Regions from separate parts of the Paenibacillus sp. M-152 genome, predicted to be linked through region 2. Evidence: riboswitches for the same ligand, from Rfam matches in the RefSeq annotation. Region 2 holds a riboswitch; the other holds the start of a gene.
The links. Region 2 has a riboswitch for glycine ahead of sdaAB (L-serine ammonia-lyase, iron-sulfur-dependent subunit beta). Riboswitches for the same ligand answer to the same signal wherever they lie in the genome.
Positions count from the first base shown of each region.

Region 1: linked by a shared signal. The riboswitch ahead of gcvT (glycine cleavage system aminomethyltransferase GcvT) and the one ahead of sdaAB (L-serine ammonia-lyase, iron-sulfur-dependent subunit beta) in region 2 are both predicted to bind glycine.

Region 1 is NZ_CP034141.1:4,394,267-4,399,070, forward strand. Features, by position in the region: gene EGM68_RS19110 (PTS mannitol transporter subunit IIBC) at 1-1,475, opposite strand, end outside; gene gcvH (glycine cleavage system protein GcvH) at 1,901-2,299, opposite strand; glycine riboswitch at 2,600-2,792, shown strand; glycine riboswitch at 2,793-2,889, shown strand; gene gcvT (glycine cleavage system aminomethyltransferase GcvT) at 2,969-4,069, shown strand; gene gcvPA (aminomethyl-transferring glycine dehydrogenase subunit GcvPA) at 4,193-4,804, shown strand, end outside.
Region 2 is NZ_CP034141.1:525,300-530,103, forward strand. Features, by position in the region: gene EGM68_RS02390 (Ig-like domain-containing protein) at 1-1,243, shown strand, start outside; gene sdaAA (L-serine ammonia-lyase, iron-sulfur-dependent, subunit alpha) at 1,355-2,254, opposite strand; gene sdaAB (L-serine ammonia-lyase, iron-sulfur-dependent subunit beta) at 2,244-2,933, opposite strand; glycine riboswitch at 3,145-3,259, opposite strand; gene EGM68_RS02405 (DUF6359 domain-containing protein) at 3,474-4,804, shown strand, end outside.

The sequences.
Region 1 (4,804 bases), 2.0 Mb from region 2:
GAATCGGATTTTAGCCGTTCAACTAGCGCTTCGTATTCAGGGCTCTTCAGGAAATTGTCAATGGAAATGTGCTCAGCATTCGGGGCTACCGTTTTAGCCCGGTCTGTCAACGTTTTTTGTGTAATGACAATATCCGCATCCTGTGGAATTTCACTGATTGCCGTATTCGTTACCGTAACGCCCACGCCCGCCTGTTTCATTTTTTTGCGCAAAATTGAGGCTCCCATGGCGCTTGAACCCATACCTGCATCACAGGAAAAGACAATTTTATTCACCTCGGATTTATCCTTAAGCGATCGATCTGCGGCAATCTCGGCAGCACGATCGGATGCGCGGTTATCTTCCATTACAGTGGCGTTAGCGCTTGCACCCTTGCTTTGATTTTTCATATCTTTCAGACGGGATGCAGCTTCCTCCAGCCCCTCTTCCTTTTGCTTACCAGTTTTGAGTAATATTGCGGCAACCGCAAAGGATACGACCGCAGCTGCGATTACTCCGCTCAGCATCGGCAAATATCCGCCTTTGGGTGTCATCAGGAAGTAAGCAATGATACTGCCTGGTGAAGGAGCAGCAACCAGTCCGGCACCTGTCAACATAAAACAGAAGGTTCCCACAACGCCCCCTGCTATAGCAGCGAGAATCAGAATCGGCTTCATCAAAATATAAGGGAAATAAATTTCATGAATCCCGCCGAAAAAATGAATAATGACTGCACCAGGAGCAGACGACTTCGCAGAGCCTTTACCGAACAGGCAATAGGCCAGCAAAATACCGAGTCCCGGGCCAGGATTGGATTCAAGCATGAACAAAACGGATTTTCCTGTTCTTGCAGCTTCCTCCAGCGCAATCGGACTCAATACTCCATGATTCAGTGCGTTGTTGAGAAATAATACTTTTCCGGGCTCAATAATGAGATTGACAAGCGGCAGTAGCCCTGCGTTCACGAGGAACTGTACCCCTGTCGACAACACTTGACTGATGGTTTGCACGACCGGGCCGATCGCCACATGCGCTAGTAATGCTAGAATGGCACCGATAATCCCAGCCGAGAAATTATTGACCAGCATTTCAAAACCTGATTTGACTTTGCCCTCAATGGCCTTATCGAACTTCTTCAATATCCATGCAGCCAGCGGACCAGCTACCATCGCGCCCAGGAACATCGGGATATCGGCCCCCACAATGACCCCCATCGTCATAATGGCACCGATCACACCTCCACGCTGTCCGTGAATCATCGTGCCTCCCGTGTAACCGATCAGCAGTGGCAGCAAATAATTTTTCATCGGATCAACCAGTTGTGCAAAACCCTCATTTGGGAACCACCCGGTCGGAATAAAAAGGGCCGTAATTAATCCCCATGCGATAAAGGCTCCCATATTGGGCATAACCATACCGCTGAGAAAGCGGCCAAAACGCTGTACGGCGACACGAGCGCCACCGTTTGAACTGGACTTTGTGTCCACTGTGCTCATATTCATATCCTCCTTGTGAGTAAATAGCATCACTACCTTTTCTTAAAATTCATACTAAATGACAGCGCTATCTTCATCAACGAAATGAAAACGTACTTTCGTCATGAACGTTGATGACAACATTTAAATTTAAAGTAACGACAAGGCATTATACCTGCATAATTCTTCTTAATATGGCCGATAACAATAGAAATTAGTCGAAAAAACACTGTTGTAAATCTGTGCAATTGTATAAAGAGGCTCTCTTCTAAGCCTGCGTAAGCAACGTAAATACGTCTTCTAAAAGACAACAAAAAAATAGCCGCTATGTCAGGCATAGCGACTATTTTATACAAAAACTGAGCGGACTAACGATGCTCTTATTTAATTCAATATCCATATAAAAAATCAGAATAAAGCGCTATTATTTCATGCTGTATTGCTCATTATTGCTCATCCGAAATCAACTGCTCGTACTGCTCCGCAGACAGCAACTTGCCCAGAGCTTCCTCGACATCATTGCTCATCTCTACTTCGATCATCCAACCCTCTTCATAGGGTGATTCATTCACCAGCTCAGGTGTACTTTCCAGAGCTTCATTTACTTTCAAAACGGTTCCCGTCACCGGAGCAAAAAGATCGGATACGGTCTTCACCGATTCAATTGTACCAATCTCCGTCCCCTGTCCAATCGTTGTTCCCGCCCCAGGTAATTCCACAAAAACAATATCACCCAATTGATGCTGTGCAAAGTCTGTAATGCCGATCCGCAACGTCCCATCCACTGTGCGCTGAACCCACTCATGTTCGTCTGTATACCAAAGTTGCTGTTTCACTTCACTCATCCTGCTTCGCCTCACTTCCACATGAATAAAATGCTTTTGATCACCTGTATTAGACAAGTTAAGATTATGACAATAAGAACATCCATGTCAATAATACTAACAAAAATACTCCATACCAACTCATATAGCGCAGTCTATAAAAAAATGATAACTTGTAACAAACGCTTACATATCCTTATTTATACAATAAATGTTTTTAGGTTGTTTTATATGACATTTTTATTGACATTTTAAATGGATTTGCGTATTAATGGGTTATAGTAATTGCTTTTGAAAATACCTCGACAACTGCAAACGCGGATGAACGCGGAGGGAGAGACTACCAAAAAAGATTCGCATAGCTGTTGTCGCTTGTGAGACAGTTGTACACGCGAATCGGGTCAAGTTGTTATCTGCAAAACCGGGTAACATACCGTTGATCCAAAAGGTAGCGCCGAAGGAGTAAACTTGCATTGCAGGTGAATCTCTCAGGCAAAAGGACCTCTGCCGGACGCATCTCTGGAGAGCATCCGTGAAAAGAGCGGATCACCCAAGGGGAAACCTGGTTCACACCGGGGTAACTTTCTGGTATCAAGGACAGAGCTGAAAGAAGAGTATGGACTGCCGTCTATACGTTTCTTTTAGCCTGTCTTTTTTGTTTAGCCGATTACACTGGATAGGAGTGAAAAAATGTCTAATTTGCGAAGAACACCACTATATTCGTCCTACGGGACGCAGCCCGGGGTTCGTTGTATTGACTTTGGCGGGTGGGAACTCCCCGTTCAGTTTAGCGGCATTCAAAAGGAGCATGAGGCCGTCCGACAACATGCAGGTTTATTCGATGTATCGCATATGGGCGAGTTCTTGGTTGAAGGCAAAGAAGCTGAGGCTTTTTTGCAACAGGTAACTACGAATGATGTCAGCCAGTTGGAACCGGGCCAAGCACAATATTCACTCCTGTGTTACCCCGATGGAGGCGTAGTGGATGACTTGCTTGTATATTGCAAAGGACCAGAGCGCTACATGCTCGTTGTGAATGCCTCCAACATCGACAAAGATTGGGATTGGCTCATACGCCACGTACCAGCATCGATTCATCTGGAGAATGTGTCTGATGCGATAGCATTGCTGGCATTACAAGGACCGGAAGCAGCACGTATTACCGCAGCCGTGACAGATACAGATATTACGAATCTGGCATCTTTCCGATTCCATGAGAACGTGCAATTGTTCGGAGCAAAAGCACTTGTCTCGCGAACTGGATATACCGGCGAAGACGGTTTTGAATTTTATATCCCTGCTGAGGAAGCACCCGCCGTGTGGGATGGTTTACTTCGTTGCGGTGAATCGTATAGACTGATTCCCGCTGGACTTGGTGCTCGCGATACGCTGCGCTTCGAGGCACGGCTACCGTTGTACGGACAGGAGTTATCTGCCACAATTTCACCGTTTGAGGCTGGTTTAGGTTTCTTCGTCAAGTTGAACAAAGGAGATTTTATCGGCAGGGAAGCACTGCAACGTCAAAAAGAACAAGGAATTCCTCGCAAGTTGATCGGGCTGGAAATGATTGACCGCGGTATCCCGCGCGCTCATTATCCGGTGTTCGCTGAAGGTCAACACATCGGTGAGGTCACAACGGGTACTCAATCGCCCACCTTGAAGCGTAATCTGGGGCTGGCCCTGGTGGACAGTCGTTTTAGCACCCTATCGACACCGCTGGAGGTCGAAATTCGTGGTAAACGCCTGCGTGCGGAAGTGGTCCCAGCCCCCTTTTATAAACGGCTACGCTGATCTTAATCCTCTTCATTATAAAAAAGCGATCATGTCAGATATAAAATTCTGGATTTTCCAATTAAGACTATGTATTAGCTAATTTACTATCTAAATTTTGCTTTTCGAAAGGAGCCAGAACCTATGAAGCAGCATCGCTATCTCCCCATGACCGAACAAGATCAAACTGAAATGCTGCGTGTGGTGGGCGTATCATCCATTGATGATTTATTCAGTGACATTCCAGAGGCTATTCGATACCAAGGGGAACTCCCTCTTTCCTCTCGGCTCGACGAAAGAGCCTTAACCCGCCACATGACCGAGCTGGCCGGACGAAACGCCAATACAGATACACATGCTAGCTTTCTTGGTGCAGGTATTTATGATCATCATATTCCATCCGTTATCCAACACATCACCTCACGTTCCGAATTTTACACAGCCTACACCCCCTATCAGCCGGAAGTAAGCCAGGGCGAGCTGCAAGCCATTTTTGAATTCCAGTCGTATATTTGCGAATTGACAGGTATGGCGGTAGCTAATGCCAGCATGTACGATGGGGCTACAGCTCTGGCGGAAGCGGGCTCATTGGCCGCTTCCGCCACGCGTCGTAAACAGCTTATCGTATCAAGGTCTGTCCATCCAGAGGCACGTCAGGTATTGGCAGCCTATGCACGCGGATTGGACCTGGACATTGTGGAAATCGGCTGTTCGGATGGCGTAACGGATGTCGATGCGCTAGCAACGGCCGTATCG
Region 2 (4,804 bases):
TAGATTTCTGGATTTAAGCGAGGACAAGCTGAGCTTGAATGCTAAGGAATCCAAAAAGCTCAAGCTGACCGCAACCTATGTAACAGGGACGGAAGAAGATATCACAAGTAAAGCAGAGTGGAAGTCCAGTAATGAAGATATCGCTTTTGTCAGCGGGGGAGAAGTCACAGGTTATAAAACAGGTGAGGCAACGATCACAGCTTCTTATGGCGGCAAAACAGCCACAGCTACCGTATCCGTAAACGTACCTGGTGATCTATCTTTGTCCTCTAAAACGGCAACGATAGATATTAATGAGGACTATACTGCGACTCTGACGGCTACTTATGCGGACGGGCGTAAGGAAGATGTTACAAAGGATGCAGAATGGACTTCAAGTGCGGAAGATATTGCTTCTGTGTCCAAGGGAACGATTACGGGTAAAGCGGCCGGTAAAGCGGTTATTACCGCAACCTATAACGGCAAAAAACTGACGATAAACGTACAAGTGGGCCTTGTAGACCGTTTGGAAACAGACTCGCGCGTAATTGCACTCGGTGCTCAGGAAACGAAGCAGCTGAAAGTATCAGGCGTTAAGAGTGGCGGTACAAAAACAGACGTAACCAAGGACGCCACTTGGACTACTAGCAATGTAAAAGTAGTTGAAGTTAGCGAAGGTTTGATCAAAGCTAATGCTAGCGGTAAGGCAACGATCACTGCTTCATATGGCAAGCAAACCATTACATTTACGGTAGAAGTAGACGTAGCGCAAAAGATTGAAGCGGATGCCATTGCGTTATCACTGAAATCCGGGGATCAAAAAACGATTGCGATTGTGGTTAAATCCAGTGATGGTAAAGAAAAGGATGTTACAACTCAAGCTGAATGGAAAACGTCCAATTATAAGGTAGCCACCGTCAAAAAGGGTCAGGTTACCGCGGTCAGCTACGGTAAAGCTAACATTCAGGCGAAGTTCGGCGGTAAGGTGATCAGCGTGCCTGTTGATGTTGATACGCTTAAATATCTGCAAACGGACAAAGTCGCCTTGACTTTGAAGGCAGGGCAGCTGGCTAAGGTTACGGCTACAGCCACGTATAAGGATGAGTCGGAGAAGGATGTTTCCAAGCCGGCTGTCTGGTCCTCATCCAGAATTATCGTTGCGACCGTCAAAGACGGTAACATTAAAGCACAGGGTAAAGGCAAAGCTGTAATTACAGTAAAATATGCTGGTAAAATGACGAAGGTACAGGTAACCGTTCAGTAATCTGTAACCGACTGAAAAGAAAAAGAGCAAGCATACGTCTAGGGACGGCATGCTTGCTCTTTTATTCTTAAGGGACGTACTCGCTTCTTAATACAGAGGAGGTTACCCCAATTATGACTTATCCTTTTTGACCGATGTGTTGCGAGTAAGGGATTCGGTCAAACGCTTGCCGGTCGGTGTCTGGGCCAAGCCGCCTTTGGCGGTCTCGCGGTGCTTTGACGGCATTGCGCTGCCGACTTCAAGCATCACGTCAATGACTTCGTCAGACGGAATGGCGCTGCGCACACCCGCCAAAGCCATATCCGCTGCGGCAAGTGCGGTCACGGCTCCCAGCCCGTTGCGCACGATACACGGAATCTCGACGAGTCCGGCGACGGGGTCGCATATCAGGCCGAGCGTGTTCTTGAGCGCTAGGCCTACGGCGTGAACGGCCTGCTCAGGTGTGCCACCGCGTAGCTCGACCATAGCGCCAGCGGCCATCCCGATGGCTGAACCAATCTCAGCCTGACAGCCTCCCTCCGCGCCGGAAATGAAGGAATTGTTGGCGATGACGTAGCCAATGGCTCCGGCTGCGAACAAGCCGTGCACCATATGCTCATCATCCCAGCCGAACCGCTCCTGCGCACTAATGAACACACCGGGGATGACTCCGCATGAACCTGCAGTGGGCGTGGCGACAATGCGCCCCATGGACGCATTAACCTCCGACACGGAGAGCGCATAAGCCATGGCGAGCGCGGAGGCATCGCCGGAGCAGGTTTCCCCTGTCCGCAGATATTCGGCTAAGCGCTTGCCGTCGCCGCCCGTTAATCCACTGCGGGATACGGTGTCTTGCGTCTGACCACGATGAACAGCCTCTTTCATGACTTCATAATAATCAGACATTTGGCGGAAGATTTCTTCTTCCGTTGAATTCGTCTCTTGTACCTGCTCTTGAATCATCAGGCGGCCAATCGTGGTGGATTCCTCAGCGCATATAGCGCTGATTTCATGCAGATGGCTAAATCGCATCAGATTCAGCTCCTTTTTTCAAATTAATCATTTTAATTTCGTACATATGTGGTAAGGATTGTAGTTTTGCGATTAATTCAGCCGTAGGAGGACTGTCCGTTTCGATGGCTGTAAGTGCTTCTCCATCCCGACCTTTGCGATCCACGTGCATATAGGCAATGTTAATGTCAGCAGCGCCGAGCGCTGAAGTCACCGCACCTAATGTACCGGGCTTATCCGAGTGAAGAAGCACCAACGTAGACAGCTCTCCGGTTAGGTTGACTCGGAATTCGTTGAGCTGCTGGACATGGATGCTGCCACCGCCGATGGAGGAACCCAGCAGTGTGCGCTGATCCTCACCCTTCCACAGCTCAAAACGGACGGTGTTCGGATGGGGGGCGGGTAGTCCGCTGACGGCAAATTCCACGGTCATCCCGGCCTGCTCCGCCCATTGCTCGGCATCTGGAATTCGATGGTCGTCTGTATCGTAATTGAGCAGTCCTGCGATGAGCGCTAGGTCTGTACCGTGTCCTTTGTATGTGTCAGCGAAGGAGCCGTACAGTGTCATGCGAGCACGGTCAGGCTGCGTCCCGAGCCAGTGACGGGCAACGCGTGCAAGCCGCACCGCGCCTGCAGTGTGTGAACTGGAAGGTCCGGTCATGGCCGGACCGATAATGGAAAATACATCTTTGAAACGCATGGTGTGGCCCCCTGTATGTTCTAGTACCATAGTATATGGTATTTCCGCGTTTTTGCGCGGCTATGACGGTTCCTAATGCTGACGTACAATGTGAGCGCAAAAAAGGACAGGATAAGGAAGTTTCCCTTATCTCTGTCCTCGTTACCTGAGAGTTTCGTGCGGTGTCCTTACCGCCTTACCCCTTGGGTGGCTTGCGCTCTCTCCAGAGTTGCGTCAGATGACGATACATGGACCTGAGAGATTATCCGCCAGCCGGGTGTTGGCGTCTTGCTCCTTCGGTGCCGCCAGCGTGTAAGCCCCTGGACAGACTCTCCCGTCATCTTCATTCGCGTATACCGTTCTACATATCTTTCTTAGCGTAATGTATGCCGTGCTCGGTGTCAATCGCAGGGTTCATTTTTTACATAAACAAGCGAGTTTCCGATAAAAGAGATTAAAATTTACATAATTATGGATGAAATCAGGAAGGAATTAGAAGATAGACAGCTAATCTGATAGAGGACAAGTACATTTATGGAATTATAGGAGGGATATTGACGTATGGTAAAAGGCTTGCGGTTCACAGGTTCACGCTTGAAAGGGGTGCTGCATCTGGCAGCGATCGTATCGCTGCTGATCGGGATCTTCGTTCCATTCGGTCAGGTCAAAGCGGAGGGAGCACTGACAGTAGCCGAGGCACTTCAGCGCCAAGGCAGTGGAGGCACAGTGACGGTGGAAGGTTACATCGTCGGACATGCTACCGGATCGAAAACGGCTAATTTTTCTTCTCCGTTTGCGAATGATTTTAACGTACTGATTGCCGACCAGGCCAATGAACGTAGCACGTCTAATCTATTGGATGTACAGCTGACATCAGCGTACAGAGGGCAATTTGGGCTAACAGGCCATCCTGAGCTGATTGGCAACAAAATCCGTGTGACGGGTACACTCGGCGCCTACAATAATTTTGGTGGAGTGAAAAGCCCAAGCGCTGTTGAACTGGTGAACGGAAGCGAGCCGGGTGAACCAGGTGAACCTGGCGAGCCTAATCCTGGTAACCCGGGTCAACCCGGTACTACACTGCCGGATGGCAAAGGTAAAAAGGTGCTGTTCGATAATACGCACGCACAGACGGCTGGGGCAGCAGATTGGGTCATTGAAGGCGCCTTCTCCGACTTTGCCAATGGACTGCGTAATGTAGGTTTTACAGTGGACCAACTGAACCGTCCCATTCCTTTTACTTATGGAGAACAGGCCATAACCTATGATAAGCTGCGCCAATATGATGTGTTCATCATCGGTGAAGCGAATGTTGCCTTTAAGGCATCCGAGCAGGCTGCCCTGCTGCAATATGTGAATAACGGGGGAAGTGTCTTCTTCATCTCCGACCACTATAATGCGGACCGTAACAAAAACCGTTGGGATTCCTCTGAGGTTATGAATGGCTACCGTCGTGGAGCCTATACTAATCCGGCCAAAGGCATGACTACAGAAGAAGCAGCATCACCGGCGATGCAGGGGTTAACTAGCTCCGATTGGCTGGCAACCAACTTTGGTGTTCGTTTCCGTTACAATGCGCTCGGTGACGTGAATGCTACGGACATTGTAGCCGCAGATCAATCCTTTGGCATTACCAAGGGTGTACGCTCGATTGCCATGCATGCGGGATCTACGCTGGCTATTATTGATCCTACCAAAGCCAAAGGAATTGCCTATATCCCTACAGGTACGAATAAATGGGGCAATGCTGTAGACCAGGGTGTCTATAACGGCGGAGGCCGTGCGGAAGGGCCTTATGCTGCGATCTCCAAGGTAGGTCAAGGCAAGGCAGCATTTATCGGTGATTCTTCCCCTGTAGAAGATGCTACACCGAAATATGCGCGTGAAGAAAA